4 regions of the Quadrisphaera sp. DVD1 genome follow, and region 4 is predicted to be linked to each of the others. Evidence: riboswitches for the same ligand, from Rfam matches in the RefSeq annotation. Region 4 holds a riboswitch; each other region holds the start of a gene.
The links. A riboswitch is a leader RNA that binds a small molecule or an ion and turns the genes downstream of it on or off. The one in region 4 is predicted to bind S-adenosylmethionine.
Positions count from the first base shown of each region.

Region 1: linked by a shared signal. The riboswitch ahead of AC5FZL_RS05165 (LLM class flavin-dependent oxidoreductase) and the one ahead of AC5FZL_RS14245 (cysteine dioxygenase) in region 4 are both predicted to bind S-adenosylmethionine.
Region 2: linked by a shared signal. The riboswitch ahead of AC5FZL_RS09385 (flavin reductase family protein) and the one ahead of AC5FZL_RS14245 (cysteine dioxygenase) in region 4 are both predicted to bind S-adenosylmethionine.
Region 3: linked by a shared signal. The riboswitch ahead of AC5FZL_RS04535 (ABC transporter ATP-binding protein) and the one ahead of AC5FZL_RS14245 (cysteine dioxygenase) in region 4 are both predicted to bind S-adenosylmethionine.

Region 1 is NZ_JBZYWI010000028.1:9,606-11,781, reverse strand. It holds gene AC5FZL_RS05165 (LLM class flavin-dependent oxidoreductase) at 1-753, opposite strand, end outside; SAM riboswitch class I at 766-854, opposite strand; gene AC5FZL_RS05160 (DUF3017 domain-containing protein) at 923-1,219, opposite strand; gene AC5FZL_RS05155 (RecQ family ATP-dependent DNA helicase) at 1,280-2,176, shown strand, end outside.
Region 2 is NZ_JBZYWI010000066.1:2,109-4,284, reverse strand. It holds gene AC5FZL_RS09390 (MetQ/NlpA family ABC transporter substrate-binding protein) at 1-178, opposite strand, end outside; gene AC5FZL_RS09385 (flavin reductase family protein) at 272-757, opposite strand; SAM riboswitch class I at 960-1,048, opposite strand; gene AC5FZL_RS09380 (beta-class carbonic anhydrase) at 1,188-1,679, shown strand; gene AC5FZL_RS09375 (CapA family protein) at 1,826-2,176, shown strand, end outside.
Region 3 is NZ_JBZYWI010000024.1:2,421-4,596, forward strand. It holds gene AC5FZL_RS04520 (universal stress protein) at 1-19, opposite strand, end outside; gene AC5FZL_RS04525 (hypothetical protein) at 136-312, opposite strand; gene AC5FZL_RS04530 (UvrB/UvrC motif-containing protein) at 408-791, shown strand; SAM riboswitch class I at 837-925, shown strand; gene AC5FZL_RS04535 (ABC transporter ATP-binding protein) at 1,084-1,938, shown strand; gene AC5FZL_RS04540 (aliphatic sulfonate ABC transporter substrate-binding protein) at 2,030-2,176, shown strand, end outside.
Region 4 is NZ_JBZYWI010000154.1:1,984-4,159, reverse strand. It holds gene AC5FZL_RS14255 (ATP-binding protein) at 1-340, shown strand, start outside; gene AC5FZL_RS14250 (DedA family protein) at 337-1,017, shown strand; SAM riboswitch class I at 1,090-1,184, shown strand; gene AC5FZL_RS14245 (cysteine dioxygenase) at 1,189-1,629, shown strand; gene AC5FZL_RS14240 (PAS domain-containing protein) at 1,722-2,176, shown strand, end outside.

The DNA.
Region 1 (2,176 bases), on a different contig from region 4:
GACCGTGGCGGGGCTGATGAACACCCCCTCGGCGTGCTTGGCCGCGAACGCCCGGCCGCGCGGCGAGGCCCCGGCCTGGAAGATCACCGGGGTGCGCTGGGGGCTCGGCTCGGAGAGGTGGATGCCGGGGACGGAGTAGTGCTCGCCGCGGTGGCCGATCGGGTGGATCTTCGAGGGGTCGGTGTAGACGCCCCGCTCGCGGTCGCGCACGACGGCGCCGTCCTCCCACGAGCCCTCCCACAGCTTGTAGGTGACGTCGAGGAACTCCTCCGCGATGTCGTAGCGGGCGTCGTGGCCGATCTGCTGGGTGTACCCGAGGTTGACCGCGGCGCTGTTGAGGTAGCTGGTGACGACGTTCCAGGCCACCCGCCCGCCGGTCAGGTGGTCGAGGGTCGAGAACTTCCGGGCGAGGGCGTACGGCTGCTCGTAGGTCAGGGCGCTGGTGATCCCGAAGCCGAGGTGCTCGGTGACCACGGCCATGGCCGGCACCTGCGCGAACGGGTCGTTGACCGGCACCTGCGCGGCGTCGATGAGGGACGGGGCGACGCTGTCGCGGTAGACGTCGTAGACGCCGACCACGTCGGCGATGAAGAGGGAGTCGAAGCGGCCCCGCTCCAGCAGGCGCGCCAGGTCGGTCCAGTACCCGAGGTCGTTGTAGCGGTGGGCCTGGCTGTCGGGGTGGCGCCAGGTGCCCGCGGACTGGTGGGTCACGCAGGTCATGTCGAAGGCGTTGAGGATGATGCGCTGACCCACGGGGGTCCTCCGGTCTCATCGGACCTGGCGGGAGCACCTCTGCACGAGCGAGGTTGCTGCGGCGTCGACGAGCCAGGTCTCTCGGCCGCTCTGGATGGGTGCCGACAGCAAACCCCGGCCGGTCGCGGGCGTCAATCCGGACCGCCCCGTCCCCGGTGCTCCAGCCGGGTCAGCCGCCGTCGGGAGCCGTGAGCGCCAGCAGCGCCACGCCCAGGGCCAGCAGCCCCGACGTCGCGACGTCCACGCCCCGCGAGCGCACCGCCAGCGGCCCGGCCGCCGCCACCGGCAGCACCAGGCGGGCGATCGCCGCGCCCGCCAGCACGGCGGCCAGCACGACCCCGGCGAGGCGGAAGGAGACCAGGGCGCCCGCCAGCGCGGCCAGGACGATCCCCGCCCCGATGAGGACCAGGGCCCGGGGTCGCGGCGCCCTCACCGCCTCGGTGCTGCGCGCTTCGCCCTGGGCCACGCGGGGCAGGCTAGCCCGGCCGGGGGTTCGGGGGTGGGGAGGCTGGGTACGACCGCCCCCGTGCCCCGCGACACCGCGCCCCGCGACCCCGCGCCCGCCCCCGACGCCACCGACGCGCCCTCCGCCGAGGAGCTCTCGGCCATCGCCGCCGAGCGCTTCGGCTGGAGCGAGCTGCGCCCCGGCCAGCTCGAGGCCGTCGAGCACCTCGTCGCGGGCCGCGACGTCCTCGTGGTGATGCCGACCGGCCACGGCAAGTCCGCCGTCTACCAGCTCGCCGCGCTGGCGCTCGACGGACCGACGGTCGTCGTCTCCCCGCTGATCGCCCTCCAGCAGGACCAGGTCGCGCACCTCGCCGGGACCGGCACCGCGGACGCCGTGGCGGTGAACTCCGCGCAGCGCCGCACCGAGACCACCCGGGCCTGGGAGGCGCTCGCCTCCGGGACGGCCGAGTTCGTCTTCCTCGCACCCGAGCAGCTGGCCAACGACGACGTCCTGGAGCGGCTGCGGGCGCTGGGCCCCTCGCTGTTCGTCGTCGACGAGGCGCACTGCGTCTCGTCGTGGGGGCACGACTTCCGACCCGACTACCTGCGCCTGGGCGACGTGATCGAGCAGCTCGGCCACCCCACGACGGTCGCGCTCACGGCGACCGCGGCACCGCCGGTGCGCGACGAGGTCGTCCAGCGGCTGCGGATGCGCGACCCCCACCTCGTCGTCCAGGGCTTCGACCGGCCGAACATCTTCCTCGAGGTCGTGCGCACCGCCGACGACGCCGAGAAGCGCCGGGAGGTCGTGCTGCGCGCGGCGACGTCGGCCAAGCCGGGGCTCGTCTACGTGGCCACCCGCAAGGACGCCGAGGCCTACGCCGACGAGCTGTCCCACCTCGGCCTCGACGTGGAGGCGTACCACGCGGGCATGAGGGCCGACGAGCGCGAGTGGGTGCACGAGGCCTTCCTCGCC
Region 2 (2,176 bases), on a different contig from region 4:
GCTCGGAGTAGGCCGGGGTGTCGGTGGCGATGATCGAGATGGAGCGGTCCTCGGTGCCGGCCTCGGCAGAGGCGTCGCCGCCGGCGAGGCCGCACGCGGAGAGGGACAGCGCGCCGAGCGCGGTCAGGCCGGTGGCGGCGAGGGCGGTGCTGGGTCGTCGGCGGTGCGGGGTGCTCACGGGGTGCCTCCAGGGGCGGGTCGGGCGGAAGAGGGCAGGGGGCGTCCGCGCGCCGGGCGGCGCGCAGACGAGGTGGTGCTGGGGGGTGGGGTCTCAGGCGCCGACGGGGACGGCGGCTGGGGCGTAGGTGCGGTCGCGGTGGACCAGGGGGATGCGGTCGGTGGAGGTGACCGCGGTGACCTGGCCGAGGGCGATGAGGCTGTCGCCGACGTCGACGAAGGAGGGGATGCGGCCGCTGAGGCGGGCCACCGCCCCAGCCAGGTCGGGCAGGCCGCGCTCGTCCCAGGACCACGCGGCGGCGCCGGAGAAGCGCTGCGCGGCGGGGCCGGAGAAGGTGCGGGCGACGTGCTCCTGGTCGTCGGCGAGCAGGTGCGCCGCGAACGTCCGCGACTCGAAGAAGGCCCTCAGGGACGAGGAGGTCTTCGAGATGTTGAACGACACGAAAGGGGGTTCCAGAGAAACGGACACGACAGAGATGGCGGTGAATCCGACGGGCTCCGAAGAATGCGCGGTCGTGAGCACCCAGACGCTGGAGGATGCAGGACGGAAAGCGCTTCGGAGGTCGACGGAGACACCCACGGGGGTGGGCACACGTGCTCCTGGGGTTCTGGTGGGATGGCGCCGCGCGAGCGCGCTCAGCGCCGGGGAGTGACCGGGGGATGTGGGGCGGTCAGGCCCGACACATGGCGCTGGCCTGCATCGACAGGTCGACGTGGCGCCTGCTCACCAGGAAGGTGCCGGCGGCGCGCGAGGGCGCCGGGGTGCTGCGGAGCATGGTGTTCCTCCATCGGTCCTGGCGGTAGCACCTTCCCCGAGGGGTGGTTGCTGCGACGTCGGCGAGCCAGGTCTCTCAGTCGCTCTGGATGGGCGAGGGGAACGTTATGGGGAAATGCGGGGCGGCGTCAAGCGACGCGCGGGGACGGGAATTCCTCGACGAGGCGCGCAGGGTTGACACGCACTCGGCGCGCGGCGAGCCTCGGCCTCCCGCCCCACCTCCGGAAGGCTCCGCATGTCCGCCACCGACGAGCTCCTCGCCAACGCCCAGCGCTACGCCGCGTCCTTCGACCAGGGCGACCTGCCGCTGCCCCCGGCCAGGCACGTGGCCGTCGTCGCGTGCATGGACGCGCGCCTGAACGTCTACGGACTGCTCGGCCTCGCCGAGGGCGACGCGCACGTCATCCGCAACGCCGGCGGCGTCATCACCGCCGACGAGCTGCGCTCCCTCGCGATCAGCCAGCGCCTGCTCGCCACGACCGAGGTCGTGCTGATCCACCACACGGACTGCGGGATGCTCACCTTCACCGACGACGAGTTCCGCCGCTCGATCGAGGCGGAGACCGGCGTCAAGCCCGCCTGGGCGGCCGAGGCCTTCACCGACCTCGACGCCGACGTGCGGCAGAGCATCGCCCGGATCCAGGCCGACCCGTCCATCCCGCACAAGGACTCCGTGCGCGGCTTCGTCTACGACGTGCGCACCGGGGCGCTGCGCGAGGTCTCCTGAGCCGCCGCCGGGGCGCCGGGCTGCTGCTCGGCGCCGTCCTCCTGGCCGGCTGCTCCGGCGGGCCGGACGGCGCGCCAGCGGGCCCCAGCGCCTCCGCGCCCTCGGCAGCGGAGCCGAGCGCCCCGGAACCGCGGACGCTCTCGCTCGTGGCCACCGGTGACGTCCTGCTGCACCCGGCGCTGTGGGAGCAGGCCCGCGCAGACGGCGGGGACGGCGGGGACGGCGCCGACGGCGGGCTCGACTTCGCGCCCCAGCTGGCGGCCGTGCGGCCCCGGGTGGCCGGCGCCGACCTCGCGATCTGCCACCTCGAGACGCCCCTGGCCCCCGCCGAGGGCCCGTACCGCGGCTACCCGTCGTTCGCCGCCCCGCCGCAGGTGGTCCCCGCGCTCGCGGCGGCCGGGTACGACGCCTGCACGACGGCGTCCAACCACAGCTTCGACGCCGGAGCCGCCGGGGTGGACCGGACCCTCGACGCCCTCGACGCGGCCGGGCTGGCG
Region 3 (2,176 bases), on a different contig from region 4:
TGGGCCGGGTCCTGTCCATGACGGCGCTCCTGCGGCCCGGGAGGAGACCGCCCCGGCGCCGGGCCAGGCGCCGCAGCGGCGCGGTGCCCCTCCATGGTCCTCCCGCGCCCACCGCGTGAGAAGCCCCCGCGGCCGTCAGCCGAGGCCGTGGCGGCGGGCCCAGACCTCCAGCGGCTCGGCCTCCGGGCGCGGCCCGGTGGGGCGGGGCAGCAGCGGCCCGGCGGGCGGGGTCGGCGACGAGGACCTCGTCTCGGCCTCGCGCACGAGCATCTCGACGAGGTCCGCGACCAGCTTCTCGGTCTCGGTGTCCACGGGACCACCGTGGACGCCGGGCGGGGGCCGCGTCCACCGCAGCCGCACCCAATCAGGGGACGCCGTCCGCCCGCCGCGCCGATACCGTCCACGGCGTGAGCACGAGCGGCGGTGAGGGCGAGCGGCAGCAGCCGCCCCCGGCGACGTCCAGCCGCGCCCGCGACCTCAGCCGGGCCCGCAGGCCGCGCCCGAAGGCGCCGGAGACGGGACGCCGCCACCACATCGGCGACGCCCCCGCCGTGATGAGCGTGCTGCGCCCGGACGGCAGCGTGGGCACGACGCGCACGTCACCGGTCCAGCTCGCCGACCGCAACGACGCCCAGCTCGCGCGCCTCGGCGAGGAGCTGGCGCGCGACATGGCCCGGGCCGCGGCGGCGATGGCGTTCGAGGAGGCCGCCCACCTGCGCGACGAGGTCGCCGCGGTCCGCGCCGAGCAGGAGCGCCGTCTCACAGGGCGAGACGGCACGTCCACCACCTGACACGTTGCGGTTGACACCCGGGCCGCTGCTCGGGTTCACTGGCGCCGACCATCCAGAGCGGCCGAGAGACCTGGCTCAGCGACGCCGCAGCAACCACCCCTCGGGGAAGGTGCTACCGCCAGGACCGATGGAGGAACACCGTGCTCCGCTGCGTCGTCATCCGGCTCACCCGCCGCGCCCACGTCGATCTGCACCGCACCGCCAGCGGCCTCTGCCCGCGCTGAGGGCCCCACCCTCCCCTCCCACGGCCTCCGCCGTGGTCGACCCAGCGCGCCCCGTCCAGGAGCAGACCGTGAGCACCACCGTGAGCAACCCCGTGACCCACCCCGTCACCCACCCCCCGACCGGCAGCCCGACCAGCACCGCCGTCGACGCGCCCCGCCCCGGGTCCGCCGTCGGCGTGGCGCTGCGCGGGGTCACCCGCGCCTTCGGCCAGCACGTCGTCCTGGCCGACGTCGACCTCGACGTCGCGCCGGGCGAGATCGTCGCCCTGCTCGGCCCCTCGGGCTGCGGCAAGTCGACGCTGCTGCGCGCCGTCGCGGGCCTCGACGCCCCCACCGCCGGCCAGGTGCTGCTCGACGGCTCGGCCGTGGCCGGCCTCGACGGCCGCTGCGCGGTCGCCTTCCAGGAGCCGCGGCTGCTGCCCTGGCGCTCGCTGTCCGGCAACGTCGCCCTGGGGCTTCCCCGCGGCACGGCGAAGCCCGCCGGTCGCCAGCGCGTGGCCGAGCTGCTCGACCAGGTGGGCCTGTCGGCGTTCGCCGGGCACCGCCCGCGCAGCGTGTCCGGCGGCATGGCCCAGCGGGCCGCGCTGGCCCGCGCCCTGGCCCGCCGCCCCGGCGTCCTCGTCCTGGACGAGCCGTTCGCCGCGCTCGACGCCCTGACCCGGCTGCGCATGCAGGACCTCCTCCTCGAGCTCCTGGCCGCGACGCCGACCACGGTGCTGCTCGTCACCCACGACGTCGACGAGGCCCTGCACCTGGCCGACCGGGTCGTCGTCCTGGGCCCCGACCCCGCGGCGCCGGGCGCCGGCGCCGGGGTCCGGTCGGTCACCACCGTGCCGGTCGCGCGCCCCCGCGACCGGGGCGACGCGCGCCTGGCCGAGCTCCGCGCCGACCTGCTCGAGCAGCTCGGCGTCGCCCGCAGCTGAGGCCCGCCGGCCTCCTGCTCCCCGCAGCTCCCGGCGCGCCCGCGGCGCGCCGTCCCCGACCCCTGCCCCACCCCAGCCGAAGGACCGCCCGATGAAGCTCCGCCCCGCCGCCCTCGCCCTCCCCCTGGCCGTCCTCCTCCTGTCCAGCTGCGTCGCGGGCGAGGACGCCTCCGGCGACGCCCCGGCCTCCGGCGGGGGCGACGACGCCGCCGCGACCGCCTCGGCGGACACCCTCGAC
Region 4 (2,176 bases):
GGTCTCGCGGGTGCGCCGCCACCTGCGCGCGGTGATGGCCGAGGCCGCCCTGGACGACGCCATCGCCTTCCCACTGCTGGTGGCCGTCAGCGAGGGCGTGACCAACGCGATCGAGCACGCCCAGGACCCGACCCGGCCGGTGGTCGACGTGGCCATCGACGTCGAGGAGCACGAGCTGACGATCACCATCCGCGACCACGGCACCTGGCGGCCCCGCACCCCGAGCATGGACCGCGGCCACGGGTCGGCGCTCATGGCCGCGGCGGGGCAGGTGACCGTGGTGCCCGGGCCCGACGGCACCACGGTGACCCTGCGGCGGCGCCTGGACGGCCGCGCGTGACCGTCGCCGCGGTGCGGGCGGCCACGGGGGAGGGCTCGACCGGGCTGACCGGGCTGTCCGGCTGGGTGGCGGACGTCATGGCGGCGCTGGGTGCTCCCGGCGTCGGCCTCATGACGCTGCTGGAGACGGTCTTCCCGCCGATCCCCAGCGAGGTGGTCCTGCCGCTCGGCGGCTTCCTGGCCCAGCAGGGCCGGATGGGCCTCGTCGCCGTGCTCGTGGCCGCCACGCTCGGCTCGGTCCTCGGGGCGCTGCTGCTCTACGGCGTCGCCCGCCGGATCGGCCAGCGCCGCGCGGTGGCCCTGCTCGCCAGGATGCCGCTCGTGGACGCCGAGGACGCCGACGCCGCGACCGCCTGGTTCGTCCGGCACGGCCGGTCGGCGGTGTTCTTCGGGCGCCTGGTCCCCGGCGTCCGCAGCCTCATCTCGCTGCCCGCCGGGGCCGCGCAGATGCCGGTGGGCAGCTTCCTCCTCTACACGACCGCCGGCAGCCTCCTGTGGAACGCGCTGCTCATCGGCGCCGGCTACGCCCTCGGCACCCAGTGGGAGGCCGTGGAGGGGTACGCGGGGCTCCTCGACCGCGTCGTCATCGCCGCCGTGGTGGCGGTCGTCGCCTGGCTCGTCGTGCGCCGGGTCCGCAAGCACCGCGCCGCGCGCGGCGGGTCGTCCCCGGCCGGCTGAGCCTCCGGCCGCGGCACGGGTGCTCGCGGCGGTCCTGGTGCCGCAGCGGCGTCAGCCGCTACTGTGCGTCGCACGCCATCCAGAGCGGCTGAGAGACCTGGCTCGTCGACGCCGCAGCAACCCCCCGCCACCGCGGGCGCGGGTGCTACCGCCAGGACCGATGGAGGAGCCGTGAGCACTGCCGTGATCCCTGCCGCCCAGCCCGACCCGCCGCCCGCCGTCGCCCCGCCGGTGCGCCTCCTGGTGGGCCTGGCCCACGACCTCGCGGCGGCCAGCGCCCGCTGGGAGCCGCTGCTGCGCTTCGACGCCGAGCGGCGCTTCTCGACCCGGCTGCCCGGACCCGAGGGCGTGGAGGTGTGGCTGGCGACGTGGCTGCCCGGCCAGCGCAGCGACCTCCACGACCACGGCCGGACGGCGGCGGCCCTGACCGTCGTGCGCGGCGCCCTGCTGGAGCACCGGGTGGCGGCCGGGCAGGACCTGGCCCCGCTGGAGCTGGGCCCCGGCGCGGTGGCCGTGCTCGCGCCCGGCGTCCTGCACCGCGTCGCCAACGCGGGGACGGTGCCGGCCGTGAGCATCCACGTGCGGACCACCGCGCGGGCCCCGCTGCCCTGAGCCGCGGCGCGCGACGGGACGCGCCAGGACGCGCCTGGACGCGACGGGGCGCGGAGGTCAAGGTGCGGCCCCGGCGTGCCGAGGGGAACCGGGTGACCGGACCGAGTCCCGCCCCCGCCCCCGCCCCCCAGGCCGGCCCCGTGCCGCCGGAGGTGCTCGCCGGCGTGCTGGCCGCCGTCCCCACGGGCGTCTGCGTGGTCGACGCCCGCGCGCCGGGCCTGCCGCTCGTGCACGTCAACCCGGCCTGGGAGCGCCTCACCGGCGTCCGGGCCGAGGACGCGCTCGGCCGCGGCCCGGGGTTCCTCCAGTGCGCGGAGACCGACCCGGCGGCGGTCCGCGCGCTCGGCGAGGCGGTGCGCGCCGGGCGCCCGACCCGCGCCGTGCTGCTCAACGCGCGCCCGGACGGCAGCCGCTGGTGGAACGAGCTGAACCTGGCGCCGGTCCACGACGCGGACGGCGTCCTCACGCACCTGCTCGGCTTCAGCACCGACGCCACCGCGCGCGTGGAGGCCGAGGTGCGGCTGTCGCGGCTGGCCACCGGGCCGCT